Regions from separate parts of the Rummeliibacillus sp. SL167 genome, predicted to be linked through region 2. Evidence: predicted binding sites of a transcription regulator. Region 2 holds the regulator's gene; the other holds the start of a gene.

Region 1 (10,947 bases), 970 kb from region 2:
TTCAAAATCTTTTGATGTTAGTCTTTGCTTTGTGATGTCACCAAGAGCTAAAAAAGCACCTGTAGATTCGATCATAATGACAATACCAACGATCAGCATCGTTAAGATTGGAACAATTTCAAATTGAGGAACACCAAAGTAAAAGGGCATTGGAAGATGAATCCAAGAAGCATCTTTTACTGTTGTGAAATTTAAAGGATTCATAAAGCTAGAGAGAACAGTACCGGCGAAAATTCCAATAAGCACAGCTATTGAGCGTATAAATCCTTTGCCGAAGTAGTGGGTGACTAAAATAATACTTAAAGTAGCTAACGATAAAAAAAGATTTTGAGCTGAACCAAAATGAGGGTTACTAGCCCCACCAGCCATATTTTTAACACCTGTTGGAATTAGTGAAAGCCCAATAATCATTACAACCGTTCCAGTGACAACTGGCGGAAACAGTTTTAAAATATGGCTGAAATATTTGGCGAAAAGTATTATGAATAGACCAGTTACAATAATAGCGCCGTAAATAGCGGTGAGGCCATATTCTTTACCAAGTGTAATCATCGGTGTAACTGCGACAAAAGAAGTACCTAAAACAACAGGTAGGCCTATTCCAAAATATTTATTTCGCCACATTTGGAATAGTGTGGCCAAACCGCAAGTAGATAAGTCAATTGCAATGAGATAAGCGAGTTGTGTGGAAGATAACCCAAGTGCCCCTCCTACAATAATAGGTACAAGCATAGCACCTGCGTACATTGCTAATACATGTTGCAAACCTAGTGACAAAGCTTTTGGATTACTGATTTGTGTTTTCATGAAGGTCCCTCCATTTCATATGTGATATTCGCTAACTAGTAGCGTTACGTTTCTTTACATAATAAAAATAAAAGGACTAAATGTCATTGGATATAATAGCTAAATTTTTATGGTTAATTTAGCTATAGTGACTGAATGTAAAATACTAACACACGTGTTGATTTTACAAAAATTAGGGGTGTCCGTTTGGCGTAATTTTTGAAAAAAACTGTATTTTTAGGACCATTTATATAGATCTTCGCTGCAATCAACGAATCCCCTATTTTTATGGATTAAATTGGATAATCAACACGTCTGAAATACTAATTGAATGTGTGCAATTTTAAATCTCTTCTTATTCGTAAAGCGAGTCTTAATTGAATAGTTACTTCAGGATCTTTTAAATCTTTTTGTAGTAATTGACTGCATTTGTCTAATCGATAAATGACTGTGTTTCGATGAACGAATAGTTTTTTGGCTCGTTTCGGATATTTGGCAATGACATTCTAAATACTCATAAAGTGTTTCGATTAGGAGTTTTTGTTCATCGGATTCAAGATTGAGCAATGGTTCAAGTAGTGTCTGATAGTAGTCGATTAAATCATTTTGCGAAATACTTTGTAATAACTCGTTAATTCCTTTTTTTCTATAAAAGTGAACGCATGTTTTGCTTTGATGATTTGAAGAAACGGCACTAAGTGCTTCCTTGTATGCTCGCTGTACATCCATAAAGGATCTTGCTGGATAACTTACACCAAAATTCATATGGAAATCTAGGAAATAAGCAATGTATAATTCTAATTCTTCTAAGAATTTAGTTAAAAATAATGTAGAATTATGGGATTGATCCTGTATTTCAAAGAGTAACACTAAATGATTATTAATCATAAATGGATATATAGGTAATTGAACTTTCTTTATACTTTCTTCACAAAATTGTTGCGTTAGTTTTGATAGGGTCAAAGAATTAAACGGAGTAGTTGTGTGTTTTGAAAGTCCGACAATGCAGAAATAAGGTTTATCACTACGTAAAGATAATTCTTCAGAACAAATCTTGGCAAATGAAGGTGTTTGGATGTTGCTATCTATAAATTCTTGAAATGTTTGATTGCGAATCGTACGCGTCTGTTGTTCCAAAGTTTGTTCTTGCATGATCGCAAATGATAGGACGTTGATAGCTTGTTTAATAAATAAATGCTTCTGAAATTGTTCTTCATTAATACAACCTTCGATCATCAAAAAACAGTTTTTGGTTAAATTCGTATGTACTGGGTAAAGGGTATAGGTACAATGATCTTCTAGTAATGATATACTCCATGGTTGTTCCGGTAAAGTTGGGTAACGCCCTCCTTTTTTAATTGTTTCATGTAAGGATGGAGGAATATGTAAATTGCGTTGTGACATATGCATTGGATGAAAGAAATAATTGATTAAGTTTACCTTTTGGTCAATAGTAGTGGATAATTTTTGAAGTAATTGTTGGATTCCGTGACCGCTTAAAATTAAATCAGTAAACTGATGATGAATGATCATTGCTTTGTTTAGTAAAGAAGCTTCATTTTGTAAAATTTTTTCTGTTATTAGAAAGTTGATTTCTCCAAGCGATAAATGTTCAGGCAATTGAATGAAAGGTAAGTTCAACTGGTCTGCAAGGTCTAGAATATCTTGTGGAATGATATGAAGAAAGCGATTTTTTTTAATGGCGATGCCAGCGCATCCAGCTTGATGCATACTTTCTAATAAGCTATGAAAATGCTCCTCATTATTTTTTAAGTGATAAGCGGTGGTAATAATAAGTTGGTTGGGGAGTAAGTAGTGCATAATATCGGGTGCGTCCATCATTGTAACAGATTTCACAGGATGATTTGTACCGTTTTCTCCGGCAATAATTGTAATTGGTGATAATTCTTTTACATTTAATAATTGTAGTATATCCATACCAAATTCCCCCTTTTAATCTAATATATGATATGTTATAAAAACTAACATAATTATGTAGATAATTCAAACGTTGTTGGTCAATTTATCTAAAGGTTTACATATCTTTCTACAATTACTCCAATGAACTATGTACTTTCTTTTTTTAAAATAGAATTGTAGCAGAAAAAGGTGGAGAAGTGCATAAGTCTTTATTCAGTAGAAAAAATTTGGAGCGAAACAGGTATATCTGAATGTTAATTTTATATTGATAAAAAATGTTCGTATTTTTTATCTAAATTTTGCATTGTGAAATTGATTTAGTCATAAAAAATGGCTATTCATTAGTTCGAGATTTAGAAATCAGCTGTTAAAAGACGTGCCTTATAAATTAGCCTATGAAGGAGTGGAATGATATGAATTACCATCAATTACAAACACCTAATCGTACAATTATGACCCCTGGTCCAGTGGAAGTAGATCCTAGAGTTCTGCAAGCAATGTCAGCACCAATTCTAGGACAATTTGATCCAACCTTTACAGAGATTATGAATGAAGTAATGGAAATGTTACGTCTGGTATTCCAAACTAATAATAAATGGGCATTTCCTATAGATGGCACTTCACGAGCTGGTACAGAAGCATTGTTATGTAGTGTGATAGAACCTGGAGATCGAGTTCTTGTACCAATTTTTGGACGCTTTGGTCATTTGCTTGTTGAAATCTGTGAACGATGTGGCGCCGATGTTTATACGATGGAAACAACTTGGGGGACAGTATTTGAAGAAAAAGATATTATCGAAAAGATAAACCAAATTCAACCTAAAATTGTGGCAATCGTTCATGGTGAAACGAGTACTGGATGTATGCAGCCTTTAATAGAAATTGGTAAAATGTGTCGACAACAAAACCGGTTATTGATTGTTGATGCGGTGGCTTCTTTAGGTGGGGTTAACATTCCAGTTGATGACTGGAACATTGATGGGATTATCGCTGGCACACAAAAATGTCTATCTATTCCTCCAGGTATGTCATTGATCACATACAATGAAAGAATAGAAGAAATTATTCAACACAGAAAAAAGGTGGAATATGGAATTGCGACTGATGAAGATTGTAAGCAAAATGATTCTAAGACAATTCAGAGTAACTATTTAGACTTGGCAATGCTTCAAGATTATTGGAGTCCACGTCGATTAAATCATCATACTGAAGCTACCTCTATGATTTATGCATTACGAGAAGGGTTACGGTTGGTTTTAGAAGAAGGAATATATGAGCGATTCGGACGACATCAATATCATGAAAAAGCATTAATTGAAGGAATTAAAGGTATGGGTCTAGAACTTTATGGGGATTTAACATGTAAACTTCCTACAGTAACTTGTGTAACGATTCCTGAAGGGATAGATGGAGAGTCGGTTCGTCATTTTATGTTAGAACAATTTGGTGTGGAAATTGCATCATCATTTGGACCACTTAAAGGGAAAATATGGAGAATAGGAACGATGGGTTATAGTTGCCGTAAAGAAAATGTTATAAAAGTACTACAGGCGCTTGAAGCAGCATTAATTCGCCATGGATACGAACCAAATCGTGGGCAAGCGGTAGAAGCATCACTTGATTTTTATGAAGCCCCCAGATATTCAAAGAAATCAGGTGTTGTGCAATGATTATACTATGAGGAGTACATATAATAATTTTTTGTTTAACTATATATTGACATACAATTTTGAATTTTGCTAATATAAGGAAAACTTAATCTTCCATTAACAGACAGTAAGCCAACACTTCTAGACTAAAGTAAAAGACTAGAAGATAAGTTGTGGAACAACTGCTACACCTAGTATTGGTTCTGACCAATAGGTGGTGTTGATCAATCTGATGTTGCCACGGGGTATGACAAATCTAACGTAAGTTTCTTTTTCTTCCTAGTCATGCAGGAAGCCCACACTATGTTAAATCTTACTTTATCTTGATTCAGCGGGAAACAAACACTCGCTGAATTAAGAATAAAGCCAGATGGCACAGATTCTAAAAATCCAGACACAATTCCGCTGGAGCATAATTGATAAGGCTACTGAAAAACTAAGGATCGTCATTTTATTGATAAAGATCTATCTTTTCTTTTATTCTTTGAACTGAAAAAGTTGCTGTTTACCATGCCTTTGGAGAAAAATCGCTTTTTTCAGTAGCCTTCTAATTGATAGGAGAGGAGTGATTGGCTAGTGTCTAGATTGCATGAATTTCAAGAAGTGTTCCAGAAGGTCCAGATGCTGAACGTGTTATTGAAGAACTTGCACAGGATCATGATATCATTTTTACTACAAGCTTTGGTTATATGGATCCAACTATTAGCGTTGCTAAAAAACATCCAGATGTTTTATTTATGCATGCTACAGGATACAAGACAGCAGAAAATGTTGGTACATATCAAACAAAAGGATATGAATCAGGTTATTTATCGGGATTAGCTGCTGGGGCAATAACCAAAAATAAGAAAATCGGTTATGTTGGTGCATTTCCAATTCCTGAAGTAATTTATACGATTAATGCATTTACTTTAGCCGCTCAAAGTGTGAACCCTGATACTAAAGTAAATGTTGTTTGGAGTAATACTTGGTTTGATCCAACAGCTGAGCGGCAGGCTGCGATTAGTTTACTCGATAAGGGTGTTGATGTATTAGCAAACTATCAAGATTCTCCTGCTGGCATCCAAGCAGCTGCTAAACGAGGCGTTTGGGGCATGGGGAATGATGCGGATATGAGTGAATATGCGCCTGAAACGTATATTACCAACCCGGTCATTCATTGGGGACCATACTATGTAGAAGTAGTTCAAAGTTGGATTGATGGTACATGGAAATCTGAATCTTACCTAGGTGGCATTAAAGAAGGAATGGCTGATATTGCGCCATTCGGTAAAAATGTACCGAAAAAGGTTCAAGATCTAGTGAACGAGAAAAAACAAGAAATGGCTGATGGTAAATTTGAAGTATTCAAAGGTCCTATTTACGACAACAAGGGTAAATTGCGTGTAGCTGAAGGAGAAACAATGTCAGTTGAAGACATTTTAGCAATGGATTGGTTAGTGAAAGGAGTGAATGGTACAATTCCTAAATAATCTATTCAATTAAATAAAGCTTTGAAAACTACTCTATCTTTTTCGGGATTTAGGGTAGTTTTTTTATCATATATCTTTTTAAAATGGAGAGAATATTTAATAAAAAAGTAAAATATTTAAATTTTATCCTTGCCTGCCTCTTCCTTATAAATAGATCCAATAGAAAACTGGAAAATGGGAAGGTAAATCATCATAAGATGCAGAGATTCAAATGTGCATCACATATTGGAAGAAAATTAATTTGTACCAATTAAGCGAAATGTACTCATTTGGTGAGATAAACGTTTGAAAGTGAATATTTGAACAAAATGTTCAAAAAAATACTTTTAAATAATTTGTATAGCGTTACTCGTACATATTATTTTGAAAACTACCTATACTTACATTGTAAAGGAGGGATTTATATGCCAATATTAGACAACTGGCAACAGTGGACATCATTTTTAGGTCAAAATGTAGACAAAGCTGAAGAATCTGGTATGCCTAATCATGTAATCCAACAAGCAGCGGTACAAATCGGAGAGTACTTAGCTAATAATGTTGATCCAAAAAACGAACAACAACGTGTACTGTCTGATTTGTGGGGAGTCGCTTCAGAAAGCGAAAAGGAATCCTTAGCAAATTGTGTTATTAAGTTAGTACAAAATAGTAAATTGCAATAAAAAAGTAAACAAAGCCTCGGATCGGTCCTCAGAAGATGAACGGTCTGAGGCTTTTCATATAATGTTTATATAGGATTTCAATTATCTGTTTTTCATTTCTATTCGCAAAAATAAATAGGCAGTAAGCTCTCACATCAGATTTCCAGTAGTAAGCAAGAAAATAAGCGTGGAAATAACTCCCAGGCAAAGCTTGATAGGTTCAATTGCCACAAGTATGAAGAAATTCATATGACCTACTTATTAAGTAGCCATGAAGCAAATTCCACTGTGACAGGCTTCACTTTTGTTGTTCTTCATTTATAAGTTGAGTTTGAGCTATTCACGTCTCCACTCATCAGCTAGTATGCTATAAACAACATGATCTACAAAATGATCATAAAGCCATTCATTACTACGTAGTATGCCTTCTTCTGTGTATTCTAAACGTTGTGGGATACTTCTACTTTTTTGATTGCCTACAGCAGCTCGAATTTCAACTTTATTCATATGTAATTCAACGAAAGCATAATCAGTCAATGCTCTAGCTGCCTGAGTCATGATGCCATTTCCTTGATAGGCACTACTTAACCAGTAACCAATATAAGTGATTCGATTATTTCGATCAATTTCGTTGAATCCAGAAATTCCAACTATTTTGCCCTTCCAAATAATCGCAAAATTCAACAGTGTGCCAGCCTTTTCACCCTTTTGACTGGATATAATATAGTTTTTTGAATCTTCCACTGTTTTTGTAGCATCCACCCACGGTAACCATTCCCTTAAATATAATCGGTCTTTGTCTGTTAAAGTAAATAGAATCTCTGCATCTTCTATCGCAACAGGTCGTAACAAAAGTTCATCGGAAATTTTTATCATCTGATCCCCACCTTTGAAGTATTCCTATCATTGTAATACAAAATTCTATTTTTTGACAATACATAATTGGAATTTTTATCCCGTTTTAACGGCAGTAAGACTTCCATCTCAAGATTTAGAGAGAAATAAGAAAGTTAGATGGAGGATCAATTCCCCGTTAAAATCCGATTGTTTCGGACCAACAAGATATTAATCCCTCACAGGACACGGCGCTTTTAACCTGAGTTCCTCTACTTCAGTGGGAAATGAAGAAAACCCCCACTGATGGAAGCTTCACTTTATCCCACATCTAACCATATTAAGACTCTCACTGTGTGAAGCATCATCTTATATTTGTAAATAATGTTGTATCATCTTTGTTTTTGTTATACTAGAGGGAGAACGTTTGGTCGATTATGGAGGAGATATATGGCTACTCAAGGGAGAATACTATTTCATATTGATATGAACTGCTTTTATGCTTCCGTTGAACAAGCGCATAATTCTGAATTAAAAGGGAAAGCATTAGCTATTGCGGGCAATCCAAAAGAACGAAGAGGTATTTTAGTGACTTGTTCTTATGAAGCAAGAGCAAAGGGTGTTTATACAACAATGTCTGTTTGGGAAGCAAAACGTAAATGTCCAGAACTTATCCTAATGGCTCCTAATTTTGAACGCTACCGACAAGCATCACAAGCAATGTTTTCCATACTTCGGTCATACACATCATTAGTTGAACCGGTGTCCATCGATGAAGGCTATATAGATGTTACGAATATCGTGCATGGACAAGATGCTATGGAGCTTGCTGAATCTATTCAAATGCGAATTTTACATGAACTTGATTTACCGTGTTCAATTGGGATTGCACCAAACAAGTTCTTAGCCAAAATGGCTTCGGATATGAAAAAACCAATGGGTATTACCGTTCTAAGAAAACGTGATGTTTCCAAAATGTTGTGGCATTTGCCTGTTATTGAGATGCATGGAGTAGGAGAAAGTACAGCTCAAAAGCTGAAGGGATTAGGAATTCTCACAATAGGAGATCTTGCTAATATAGAGGATTATGTGATGAAATCGAACTTTGGAAAAAACGGACTCCGACTGAAAAATCGTGCCAACGGGATTGATCAGCGAGAAGTGGATCCAAACTCTATTTATGATACAAAATCAATTGGTAATTCGATGACCTTTCCAACTGACTTGGTCGAACTATCAGAGCTTATTGTAGCCATAAAGAAATTGTGTGGAAAAGTAGCAAAACGATTGGATGCCAAAAATTTAGTAGGATATACGGTTTCAGTGATGATTCGCGATATAGATTGGCATAATAGCAGTCGTAGCAAAACAGTATCCAACGCTATTTATAAACAAACAGATATCGAATCTATTGCTATTGCGCTGACGAAAAAACATTGGAATGGTTCACCCGTTCGGCTACTAGGTGTAACTGTTAGTAATGTTATGGATAAAAAAGAAACGGTTGAACAGCTTTCTATATTCACGTTTGAAAAATATGTAAAGGAAGAACCCATATTGAAAATTGTGGAGGAATTACAGCATAAATACGGGAAAGATATTATTACCAAAGGCATTAAAAATGTGAAAAAAACAACTTATGATTCTCAAACAAGTTTTAGCAAAGACTTTTTAGATGATCATAAACGGTAGGAGGAAAATCATTGCATATTCAATTTTTAGGTACAGGTGCAGGAATGCCTTCTAAATCACGCAATGTAAGTTCTTTAGCTTTAAAATTATTAGAGGAAAGAGGGACCATTTGGTTATTTGATTGTGGAGAAGCGACTCAACATCAAATATTACATACAACGATCAAACCCCGTAAGATAGAAAAAGTGTTTATCACTCATTTACATGGTGATCACATTTATGGATTACCTGGCTTGCTGGGATCACGTTCATTTTTAGGAGGAGATCAGCCATTAACCCTTTATGGGCCTAAAGGATTAAAAGAGTGGATTCAACTGACATTCCAAACATCTCAAACACATTTAAATTATACGATTGAGTTTGTAGAAGTGGAAGAAGGGGTAGTTTTTGAAGACGAAGATTTTATCGTGACTGCCATGCCGTTACAACACGTTATACCGTGCTTTGGCTATCGAGTCGTGCAAAAGCCGTTGCAAGGTGCATTGCAATTTGAAAAGGCACAAGCTCTAGGGGTTCCCAAGGGTCCTTTGTTAGGACAACTCAAAAATGGCCATGATATTAGGTTAGAAGATGGGACGATGATTCGAAGCAAAGATGTCACAAATCCTCCTCAAAAAGGATTTACAGTCGCGATCTTAGGTGATACGCGTTACTGTGAAAATGCGGTTAAACTCAGTCAAGATGCAGATATCATTATCCATGAAGCGACTTTTGATCATTCTACTAGGGAATTGGCTTCTAATTATGGTCATTCGACGAATATGGATGCAGCAAATATTGCGCTTAAAGCAGGTGTCCGAAATTTATTGTTAAATCACTTAAGTGCCCGTTTTTTTCCACAAGACATTGAAAGAATGCTAAAAGAAGTGAAAAGTGTAATCCCCCATTCATTTATTGCAAACGATTTGGAAGAGTTTTGTTGGGCGCATGGGAATTTAGAAATCGCAAAAAAATAGAAAAATGTGCTAAAAATCTCTATCAATAATTATTTGCTCTTTGTTCTTTTTGAAAAATTTCAGACTGCTAACAAGCGTTATACAGACAAAGTGGAAAAAAGGAAAACGCAAGTTATCAGTCTGAAAATAAATAGGAGGCTTCAACCTCAAGCTACTAACTGCTTTGATGGCACCGAGGATCATCGCTGTTATAGCTTGGATTGTATTATACGCTTGTAAGTAATCGAAAGTTTGTGCAAATGCCTTAGTTTTTATTAAATAAAATCAGGTGTGTTTACAGACTTGGCCTCAACTCCAGAGTTACTATGTTCCTATAATGCTTTTTTGTAGGACTTTAAATAAATCCCCCTGAACTAATACTCATGAAAGAAATGTGTATACATTTTCGAGGAGTCACCGTCCTCCACTCACTCCAAAACTATCAAAATTAGTCAGCGTTAACTATTCGTATTTCTCAAGAAGAGAAGATTTTATGACATTGATTCATTTATATGTCATTTTCCTTTGAATCCACTGAAATTTATGTTATAGAAACTAACATAAAAAGTTAATAATTCGAACGTGATTTAGCTAAATTATCTAAAAAAAGGTATTACTTTCTACAAAAGCTCTAATGAACTCTGTCTGTTCTTTTTTTAAAATATAGATACAGCAAACAGAAGGGCGGGACATCAATGCTAAGGCTTTATTCATCTGAAAAATATAAAAGTGTTAAGCATTTTATAGATTGGTTAGCAACTTTTGGAGAAACAGAAGACGGTGGGGTGACAAGACTTCTTTATACGAAAGAATGGAAAAATGCTCAAAATGCACTTAAGCAAGAGATGAGCGAAATGGGGATGGAAACGTATTTTGATACAGTTGGAAATCTATTTGGCCGTATTGAAGGAATAAAAGATAAACAACATGTTATTTTAACCGGATCACATATCGATACGGTAGTAGATGGTGGCAAATATGATGGTACCTATGGCGTTATCGCTAGCCTTTTAGCCAC
Region 2 (10,947 bases):
TTTTCGATCAGTTGCTGAAAAATCTCCTGCACCTTTGATCGTTGTTTTATTTGAACCAGCAAGGTCAGCACTACCACCGAAAAGCGCTGGAATTTTTTTAGCTAAAGCGTTAATCACTTCTCCTGAAGATGAACGAGTTGCAATCGACTTACCAGATTCATAAGTTGGAATTTCAGCGTCAAAGTCTGCTGGAAGTTCTCCTGTGATCGCTTGTTCTAATTGGATCGCTAATTCAGGGAAAGCCTCTTTGTACGCATCAAATTGTGCATTCCAAGCGGCTTCAACATTTTCTCCTTGAATTTTAGCCGCTTGTTTAAATGTTTCATAAACTTCTTCTGGAACAAAGAAATCATCATTTTCCCACTCATATGCTTGTTTTGTTAAAACGACTTCTTCAGTACCAAGTGGTGAACCATGAGAAGCTGATTTTCCAGATTTATTTGGCGAACCAAAACCAATAATGGTTTTTACTTCGATTAAAGTTGGTTGTCCTTTATGAGCTTTTGCTTGTTCAATAGCAGCATTAATGGCTTCAACATCATTGCCGTCCTCTACTCTTAAATAGTTCCAGCCATATGCTTTAAAACGTTCAGCCGTATTGTCAGAGAATGATTTATTTAAATCACCATCTAAAGAAATATCATTACTATCATAAAGAACGATCAATTTATCTAATTGTAAGTGACCTGCAAGTGAAGCTGCTTCTGCAGAAACACCTTCCATCAAATCACCATCTCCACATAATGCAAATGTATAGTGGTCGATAATATCGTAATTCGGTTTGTTATACACACTGGCTAAATGCGATTCAGCCATAGCCATTCCGACTGCCATTGCAATTCCTTGTCCTAGTGGGCCAGTTGTCGCCTCAACACCAGCAGTATGACCATATTCTGGGTGTCCAGGAGTTAATGAACCCCATTGGCGGAAGTTTTTGATCTCTTCCATCGGTAAATCATAGCCACCTAAATGAAGTAAGCTATATAATAACATCGAACCATGTCCAGCTGATAATACAAATCGATCACGGTTAAACCATTTAGGGTTCTTTGGATTATGATGTAATTGTTTTGTCCAAAGAGTATAAGCCATTGGTGCTGCACCCATTGGAAGTCCCGGATGACCGGAATTAGCCTTTTCAATTGCATCAATGGATAAAGTACGGATTGTATTAATTGCAAGCTGATCTGCTTGTACAGTCATGAATAGACATCCTTTCTTAAAGCAAAATATTATTCTATTTCAGTTTAGTCAAGATTTTGACATAAAACAATGCTTTTTCAGCAATTGATTCTGTTAATTTAAAGGCCCTTTTCTTTTTTGAATAGCACGTACTTTTTCTGGTGTCACTTCATCTCCATTTGGATCAAAAACACGAACATTCTCAATTGTTTTACGCATATGCTCACGGAAAGTGTCTAAATATTCTTTACGAAGGGCTGTTTGTTCTTTTGCTTCCTCTATCGTTAAACCTGATTCTTTTGATTTCTTGGATAAATAGTTAATACGTTGAATTTTTTCTTTTGGCAACATTTAAGATGCTCCTTTCATCACTACATGAATATAAAGATATCAACAACTCACGACTAAAGTCGAGAACTTGCACTCGCAGGACGGTTGATTTCGCCCTTACCAAAAAGGTCATGCCTCAGTGATACTGCATGCTTCGGAGATTGCTTCAATCCCTTAGCGATGTAGATTCCTATACGGTCATCATTTGATGTATAGTGACAATTTTCACAACAAAACGTATGGGTTTTCTTGTTTCGATTCGCTTTCTCAACTTGTCCGCATTTAGGATAGGTTTGAGATGTATATTTCGGATTTACCAAAATAACGCGTTGGTGATTTAATTCCGCTTTGCGCTCTAACATTTGTCGAAATTGGTAGAACGCCCAAGAAACGGACACATAATGGTCTTTAACACGTACCTTTGCCGTTGCATTACGAACCTTCAAAAACAAAACAGTTTCTTTCGGAAAACGTTCAACAATTGCCTGAGTTGCCTGATAATTGACAGCAGACACATAACGGTTTTCTCTTGAACCAATCACTAGAATCATTATACCGTGTTTCAGTTGGAAAAGAGAACAAAATGCGGACAAAAGAGAAAGGTGGTCGTGAGCTTAAAACGTTGGCTTTCGAACTGGTAAAGACCAGCCCTCATGCCGAGCGAGTTCCTCTCATAATTAAAGCCACGAGTCTCCATTCGTCGTTTCACTAACGCTCAACAATGAAAAAAGAGTTTAAGCACAAGCTTAAAGCTCATATCCTATAAAATCTTATAGTGCTGGATTCCTTTTAAAGAAATCTTTTATTGGAATGATGATAAGCGACTATATCAAACTGATTGCTAAATAAATAGCAGTTCCCCAGATAAACAAGGCAGAAAGCTTGTTAAAAAGAAGAAATACTTTTCCTGAAATTTGTAGTTTTTTCAGAGAAGAGCCAGTTATCATTAAACCAAAAAACCAAATCCATGACACACTAATACAAGCTACTGTAAAAAGAGTTTGGTCAAAGCCCTTGTATTTTAATGCACTAGTACCTATTACTCCCACTGTATCTAATAGAGCATGGGGATTTAACAATGAAACGGATATAGCAAAAAGAACTTGCTCCTTTAGGGATAATGCTCGATTGTTTTCAAAATTGGATGCTCCTACGTTCCAAATAGCTTTTCCCATATAACATAAAAATAGGATACCCACGATTAACAAAATCAAACGAATCCATTCAAATTGTAAAACGAGCATTGATACTCCTAAAATCGCCAAAACGATTAGTAACGTATCACATAAAGCTGCTGCTAATGTTGCAGGTAAGGCTTTATAAATATTGGGCTGTGTGGCACCTTGTGAAAAAACAAAAATATTTTGTACTCCTAATGGCAAAATCAATCCAAATGCTAGGATAAATCCATGAAAAAATGCTTGCATCATCCAACTCCCTTTCTTTTAATATCGTACAATGTTATAAAAAGAAGAAAAGGTCCAATTGGTTGGTAATTCAACCATCCAATTTAGTAAAAAGGGAGATTGATATGATTGTGGAAACCAATTCATAATACGTCCATTAGCTTACAGCATCAAATTATAAACTGGATGACAGAACAAATACGATTAGGAAATTGGGGAGTAGGCACAAAACTTCCAACACAACGACAATTAGCCATGCAATTCGAAGTTAACAGAAGTACTATTCAACAGGCTTTAGAAGAATTAAAGGCAGATGGCATCTTAGAGGCAAAAATTGGGGCTGGTACTTTTGTTGCCAATAATTCATGGAATCTTCTTGCAAAAAAGTCTCAACCAAACTGGCAAAGATATATTGATACTAGTATCCATAAACCGAATGATCGTACGATTCAACTGATAAACGAATATGAACAAGACAGTTCCATTATACGATTAGGGACAGGTGAACTTTCTCCCCAATTATTACCGACAAAAAAATTGACAGAATCACTTCAAAAACTAACCTTTCATGAAAAAGATATTGGTTATTCTTCTCCACAGGGGAGTGACGAATTACGAATGGCGATCTGCCAATATGTAAAAAAACGTGGAATTACAACTACACCTGACAATATACTCATTGTTTCTGGTGCACTTCAAGCTCTTCAATTAATGGCATTGGGATTATTTGAATCAGGATCGATTGTCTTTCAAGATAGCTGTTCATATTTGAATTCCATTCATCCATTTCAATCATTTGGTATGCGAATGAAATCCATTAAACGTGATGAGTCTCTAGAAAAGACATTATGTTCATTCAAAAAGAATCGGCAATCTATATACTATACTGTCCCTACCCTTCATAATCCGACCGGAACTGTTTGGACAGCAAAGGAAAAACAAAATTTCTATGAAATGTGTAAATCTCTTCGAATACCTATCATAGAAGACGATGTTTATGCTGAATTATTGTTTGATACTCCTCTTCCGTCAATCAAATCTTTAGATTCTTCTGGACAAGTATTATATGTCAGTAGTGTTTCTAAAACATTAAGTCCAGGGTTACGCATAGGCTGGATTATTGGACCAACCCCTGTTATAAAACGACTGGCTGATATTAAAATGCAAATGGATTATGGTTCTAGTGCAATTTCGCAAAAAATCGTTACTTATTGGCTTACATCAGGACTTTATGAAAGGCATTTAGCTGAATTAGGATCTCAATTAAAAATACGTGCGGCATTTACCGAATCCATACTTCACAAATACTTTCATACAATTGCTACATGGGAAAAACCATTGGGAGGATTTTATATTTGGTTAAGATTTAATGAACCGATTGTTACAAAGGAATTCTTTTTAAAGTTACTTAAAGAGAAAGTATTGATCAATCCAGGCTATATCTATGATGTAGAGGATGCACATCATATTCGTCTATCTTTTGCCTATGCTTCTTATGAAGAATTAGAAAAAGCATTAATGATTTTATATACAGAAAGTATGCTGATATTTAAAACGAAAAGGCAGTAGAATTTCTTAACCGAGATTCTGCTGCCTAATCATTTTGTCAAATATCCATTCTCAGTCGAGTTGATATCTAATATTGTCCGTAAAATATACGATTTTTAACTATTACACTTTATACTTTAATGGAATCTTCTTAACATACCTGATCTATTTTCAATTTTTAAGGTTTTGCTCTTCTTCATATTCTTTATAACGCCTATGAACGGTAGCCTTGCTTATTTGGAATCCAAGTCCTTTTAATGTTGCAGTAATTTCCTCAAAAGTCATCCCCTTCTCTCTTAAATGAACAATCTGTTCGATTGGTGCATCAATTCTCTCCCTACCTTCCACATTGCCGCGGTCTTTTAAGTTATTTTCTGGCCTATAACCATTTTGCACAGCCCTTTTCATGCCACGCCGTATCTTTGCATTATGCAATTTTCGTTGATATTCTTCAACAATGGCTAAAATTTCGAGGAGCATTGTATCCATTTCATTTAATTTGATAGTGCCAGCATCACTTAAAGTAAAGATATCCACATTCAACTTTTTAAGCAAATGTAAAACAGCCATTCGACCATTACCACGTCCTAAACGTGTTTCATCTTGGATAAATAAATTCATAATGTGATATTCCTTTACAAAATCCAGCAATTCCAGTAAGCCTTCGCGTTCTATGTCATACCCGCTATGTCTATCTTTAAATACTGCTACTACCTCATAACCCTTTGACTGTGCAAATGCTCTCAGCTCAATTTCCTGTCTCTCAATCGACGTATCTTGTGTTTCCTTTTCTGTACTTACTCGACAATAAAGTACTGCTTTTTTATTCGTCATTTTTGTCACTTGCCAATACTACTTCTTTGTTTGTTGAATCAGATTGTTTATGGTCAGGAATGATTAAAGTATGACCAGCAATAATTTTATCATCTATAATATTATTCTCATTTTTTACTAGACGAACCCACTCAGCATTAGATAAATTTCCTTTGTATCGATCAGACAGAGACCAAAGTGTATCACCTTCTTGTACCTTAATATTTGTATATGTTGTTGTATCTCTATTAATTAGAAGTAGAATAGCCATAAAGATGACTGCAAATACCATAAACAATGCCGTATTTTGATTTCTTTTAACCCAATTCATACAAATCTCCCCTTCATCGAATGTTTGTTCGGAATATATGTTCTTAATATAAAACGAACATTTGTTTTTGTCAAACACTTTTTTCGAACTTATGTTTGCTTTGTTTGTTCGGTAATGCTATACTAAATTTAACAATTAGCAGGAAACTAAGATAAGAGGTGAACAGATTGAAAAAAATATCAAAAAGACAAGAAGATATACTAGAGTTTATTAAAGAGGAAGTTCGCACAAAGGGATACCCACCTTCCGTCCGAGAAATTGGAGAGGCTGTGGGGTTAGCTTCGAGTTCTACTGTACATGGCCACCTAAATCGTCTTGAAAGCAAGGGACTCATTCGTCGTGATCCTACAAAACCTCGTGCAATAGAGATATTGGACCAAGACAATATTACAAAACAAGGTGTGATTCATGTACCTCTAGTTGGAAAAGTAACGGCAGGTATGCCGATCACTGCCATTGAAAATATAGAAGAGTATTTCCCGATTCCAGATTTTTATGGCACTTCAGATGATCACATCTTTATACTTGAAATTATGGGTGAATCAATGATTGAAGCTGGTATTTTAGATGGTGATTATGTGATTGTCAAACAACAATCAACTGCCGATAATGGCGATATTATTGTGGCTATGACTGAAGAAAATGAAGCAACAGTAAAACGTTTTTTTAAAGAAGATGGATATTTCCGCCTTCAACCTGAAAATTCTTCTATGGCCCCTATCATTGTGGAAAAAGTTTCTGTACTTGGTAAAGTGGTTGGTTTATACCGAAACGTCCACTAATCTTTTATATGAAAAAGCATCCAAAACTATTCTAATTAAATAGATTTGGATGCTTTTCTTCATATAATCACTCAACTGACCTTATAAAGCGAAACTTTCATCAGTGTGGGGTTTTCTTCATCCTCGACTGAACTAGAGGAACTCAGGCGTTGTCACGTCCTGTGCCAACGTCTGAGTGACCAACATCTTGCCCGCCCTAACCAATCGGGCGCATGCGGCAGTTGTTCTCCCTCTTAACTTCTTTACTTTCGCTGAATTTTGAGCGGGAAGTATTACTGCCTATTAATACGGGATAAATATTGATATTTTACTAAATCGCTTTTTTATAAAAATGCCCGTATTCAATATCCTCTTCACATGTGATCACAAAAAAATCGTTTTCCTCGTTTGCATTATTTAAATAGTAAAAAATAAAAACGATGAGAATCCTTTATACTTATTCAAGCTCAAAGTAGTCAAAATTCTATTTTTAAACATTATCACTTCTTTTTAACAACCTTATGAATAAGGCATGTTATGTTAATGAAAGAATACAAAGCTATATTTTAACTTATTTTGCACAACTTTATCTGAAACTTTATTTCTATGTTACTCTACTTCATTTGTTTAGCAATTTCATTTAAATGATCAGTAGATACCGCCACGTCACTGACACCATTTGAAATTTCTTCGATGACAGTAACGAGTGATTGCAATTCTTCATCGATCTTCACACTGCCCTTTTTAATTTGTTCCATAAGTGTAAACACTTGATCAAAAAATTGATCGAGTTGTGTAATTTCTTTGACCCCATCGGATACTAAATCGTTCGCTTCAGCAACTGATCCAGTGACTCCTTCAATCCCCTTATTCGTATCAGAAATTAGCGTACTGACGTTAGCTAAACTGCTTTTTGTTTGTACAGCAAGTTTTCTAACCTCATCTGCAACTACAGCAAAGCCTTTTCCATGTTCTCCAGCACGTGCAGCCTCAATGGCAGCATTTAAAGCTAAGAGATTTGTCTGATCGGCTATAGAAGAAACGATTCCTGTAACATCTTGAATTTTTGCTGACGTCCCTTTAAGGATCCCGATCTGCTCGTTCACTTCATCCATACGTATTTCAATCTTTTTCATCGCTTCCATTTGAGCATTAAGACGCTGTTGGGCATCCAAATATTGTTGTTCGATTTCTTGTACGGATAAAGAACTTTCTTTTGCAACAGATACTAATTGGACTGACTGCCCAGACACCTGTTGTAAGGACACACTTGCTTGCTCTGTAATGCATGCAAGCTCTTCTGCCATGTCATGCACTTCATTTTGAGCTTTCTCTTTTTCCATCTGTGATATTTTCTTGACTCTTTCATTTTCCTTATCATAGGCTTCCAATACAATAACCTGCTCTATAGATAAAATTTTATTGAGAGCATTGGAAAATGCTGCATATTCTTCTTTACTTGTCGTATTTTCAAAAACAATCTCATTTAAACTGTTTGTTAAATCTGCAAATGCGAGCATATACCATTTTGGTTGCAATCCTATTCTGACATGCACCTGCGCAATTTTATATCTTTGCTGTATAAATTCCGAATCAATTTTACCAGAAAAAAGTTGGATCAAATGGTCAGTAAGTGTTTTTTTCAAACGGTCTACTGAACTATGATCTTCAATAATTTTCATGAGACTTGGCTCATTTGCTAAATTCGAATAAAAATTATCCACAATTTTTTCAATGTTTTGCTTCACATACAGTTGCAATAATTGAATAGCAGCTAAATCATAGATAGTAAAACCAGCCATTTTTAAAATGCTCTGAATTTCACTAGTAGAATTCGCTGCTATTACAACGTTTTTTTCATTTCGTTTAATCTCACCTAATAAGTCAGGCTCTTCTTTCTTACTTTTTCTAAATTTGTTTACCACCAATTTATTCCCCCCATTGAATTGACGTAAACTACTACACTAGTTTATTGATAAATGAAGATTACTTTGTATCACAATACTAAGGATACTATTAAATCTCCTAGAATTGTATAAACATGTTACTAAAAGTATAAAAATGTATCATGTTATAGAAATATTAGTAAATTAAGAACAGTAATAACTTCATATTCAAAAGCATGTTCAAGTACCTACATCATTTTTAAATAGCATTCCCTATTTCCTAATTTATTCATTTTACTATTCAGTATATTTTACCTTATTTTCTTATAAATTTGCAGGATGGAGGAATAATATTTTAATTAATTTATCACTCGTGTTGATTTCACAAAAATTAGGAGTACCTGTTGGGTGTAATTTTTGAAAAACCCTGTATTTTTAGGAACATTTATATAGATCTTCGCTGCAATCAACAAATTCCCCTATTTTTATAGATTATATTGGATAATCAACACGCCTGTAATTTTAATAAAGTAACACTTCATACATTGGTTGTTTTTTTGTAACCACTATGAATCAGCAGATTTTTACAGACAGGAAGAACCCCCACTTATCCTTTTTGCTTTTTATAAAGTGGGGGTTCTTCCTGTATTTAAATGTGAGATAAATATCAAGTATTGCTTTAGTTGATCATGTTAGTTGTGGTGTACCTCTATTTTGTTAAAACGATCACTAATAATTCATGCAATCGGCAGAATATCTTTTTAATGATCAATCCCCTATTTCACCTACATTCCTTTTCTTTTCCCTTATCGATTAAAAATTCATGTTATGGTGATGATCGGCGATGTGAATTCGAGTCCAATTGTATTGTCTCTATACCTTATTGTTCGATTGATTCTTTATCAGTAGATAATGTAAAACAAATAGTTTTTTATATAAATTACTCATTTTGTGTAACTTTTAGTTAAAAAAAGCTCTTCTATTGGCATTTCCAAAATGTCTGCTATTATTCTTGCGTTTTCAAGTGAAGGCTTTACTATCCCATATTCAATATTTGCATAACCTGAAGCACTTTTATAGCCTAATTTTTTTGATAAGTAAGTAATTGTTATTCCTTTAGCTTTTCTAGCTTCGCGCAATCTATCATTCATTCTCATCACCTCATTACTCATTTTGTGTAACTATATTCCTATTATATTCACTCTTTTTGAGTAAGTCAACCTTTTATTACTCTTTTTGAGTATTTTTTTACATAAATTGTGTAAAAGATGATAGAATCTATTCTTAAGGGGTGATTATGTGGATACCTTAGGCACTCGTCTTACTTATTTAAGAGAAAAAAGAGGTTGGACTAAAACATACGTAGCAAATAAATTAGGCATCAAAACTGTTTCAACATACGCGAACTGGGAATATGGAACTAGGCAACCTGATAATGAAATGTTGGTTAAAATCGCTGATTTATATGATGTCTCTTTAGATTTTTTACTTGGTCGTTCGGATGTTGTGAATCCAAAAGAATTTGAAAATGCTGGTATCACAAACGAAGAGTATACAAGTTTAACTCCTTATCAAAGAGAAGTAGTTGATTTCTTTCTTGTAAGAGAAGATTTATTCTTCCATGACAATCCTAAAAAGCTAATGGATGCACTTGAGCAATTTGAAATCTTCTATGAAGTTTGGAAGAAACAGCAAGATAAAAAGTAATGGAAAGGGATACAAAACACCTCATTTTAGTAAGTGTCACGAAATACACATACTAGAAATGGGGTGTTTCTTCAAATTTCTAAAGCCATTATTAATTATCGACAATCAGATGTATTGATCGATTGTTTGTATTCAGTGAATGAGGTTCCCCCACACTAAATTTTAAAACGAAAAGCTTGCATTTTTCAACTTTCTATTTGTCTCAATTAACATTTTATCTGATTTGTATTGCAAAAGCCGATTTAGTTACTCTCCCCTAGTAAGAATGAAAGTTTCTTCCTGTTCATCGGCATACCATCTTCCACGATTGTCCCTCGTTAACGCTTATTTATCGATTTTAAGCTTGGAAATGGCGTTGCTGACAAGATCATTTTTTGACCGCATCTTTTGTCCAGCTATCGACTTTATCCTGATTATCTTTAATCCAATCTTCTGCAGCCTCTTCTGGGTCTTTCCCATCTGCTATATCAAGCATCACTTGCTCCATATCTTTTGTAGACCAGTGGAATTGATCCAATACCTTATATGCTTCTGGTGAATCTTTTTTTAGATCTTTTCTAGCAAACGTATGGATAGATTCCTCTTTACCATAGATTTCTTTTGGATCATCTAAATATTTCAAATCATATTTTTGGAACATCCAATGTGGTGACCAACCTGTGACAATGATATCTTTTTTGTCTTTGATAGCTTTACCAAGCGCAACTGTCATTGCACCCGAAGAAGATGTTTTAACATTCCATGATGTTAAATTATCATAGTTCTTTAAAGCCTTCTCAGTTGCTGCCACAACACCTGCACCAGGTTCAATTCCTGTAATGGTGCTATTGGCTTCTTTTTTTAAATCACTGATGGAGTCAACATCCATATATGCAGGTACAACCAAGCCTACTTTTGCACCTTTTAAATTTGTTCCAAGATCTTCTAAGCTATCTTTATATTTGGCATATTGAGCCGCATGTGTGTTTGGTAGCCAGCCTGCC

The links. Region 2 encodes LexA, which represses DNA repair genes until DNA is damaged. Its sites were predicted from a motif close to CGAACATATGTTCG; they were not measured.
Region 1: a site for LexA is predicted at 7,723-7,736, ahead of FEZ13_RS02940 (DNA polymerase IV). Genes of this name have one in related genera too.

Annotation. Positions count from the first base shown of each region.
Region 1 covers NZ_VCBM01000001.1:656,220-667,166, forward strand. The annotation lists gene FEZ13_RS02905 (nucleobase:cation symporter-2 family protein) at 1-807, opposite strand, end outside; gene FEZ13_RS20370 (helix-turn-helix domain-containing protein) at 1,110-1,232, opposite strand; gene FEZ13_RS02915 (PucR family transcriptional regulator) at 1,177-2,724, opposite strand; gene FEZ13_RS02920 (pyridoxal-phosphate-dependent aminotransferase family protein) at 3,120-4,376, shown strand; gene FEZ13_RS02925 (BMP family ABC transporter substrate-binding protein) at 4,949-5,827, shown strand; gene FEZ13_RS02930 (DUF3243 domain-containing protein) at 6,232-6,489, shown strand; gene FEZ13_RS02935 (GNAT family N-acetyltransferase) at 6,805-7,344, opposite strand; gene FEZ13_RS02940 (DNA polymerase IV) at 7,753-8,994, shown strand; gene rnz (ribonuclease Z) at 9,006-9,950, shown strand; gene allC (allantoate deiminase) at 10,625-10,947, shown strand, end outside.
Region 2 covers NZ_VCBM01000001.1:1,626,325-1,637,271, forward strand. The annotation lists gene tkt (transketolase) at 1-1,203, opposite strand, end outside; gene FEZ13_RS07320 (DUF896 domain-containing protein) at 1,297-1,533, opposite strand; gene FEZ13_RS07325 (zinc ribbon domain-containing protein) at 1,587-2,063, opposite strand; gene FEZ13_RS07330 (LysE/ArgO family amino acid transporter) at 2,337-2,939, opposite strand; gene FEZ13_RS07335 (aminotransferase-like domain-containing protein) at 3,048-4,487, shown strand; gene FEZ13_RS07340 (YneB family resolvase-like protein) at 4,638-5,300, opposite strand; gene yneA (cell division suppressor protein YneA) at 5,290-5,610, opposite strand; gene lexA (transcriptional repressor LexA) at 5,778-6,392, shown strand; gene FEZ13_RS07355 (globin-coupled sensor protein) at 6,986-8,296, opposite strand; gene FEZ13_RS07360 (helix-turn-helix transcriptional regulator) at 9,202-9,408, opposite strand; gene FEZ13_RS07365 (helix-turn-helix domain-containing protein) at 9,557-9,964, shown strand; gene FEZ13_RS07370 (glycine betaine ABC transporter substrate-binding protein) at 10,332-10,947, opposite strand, start outside.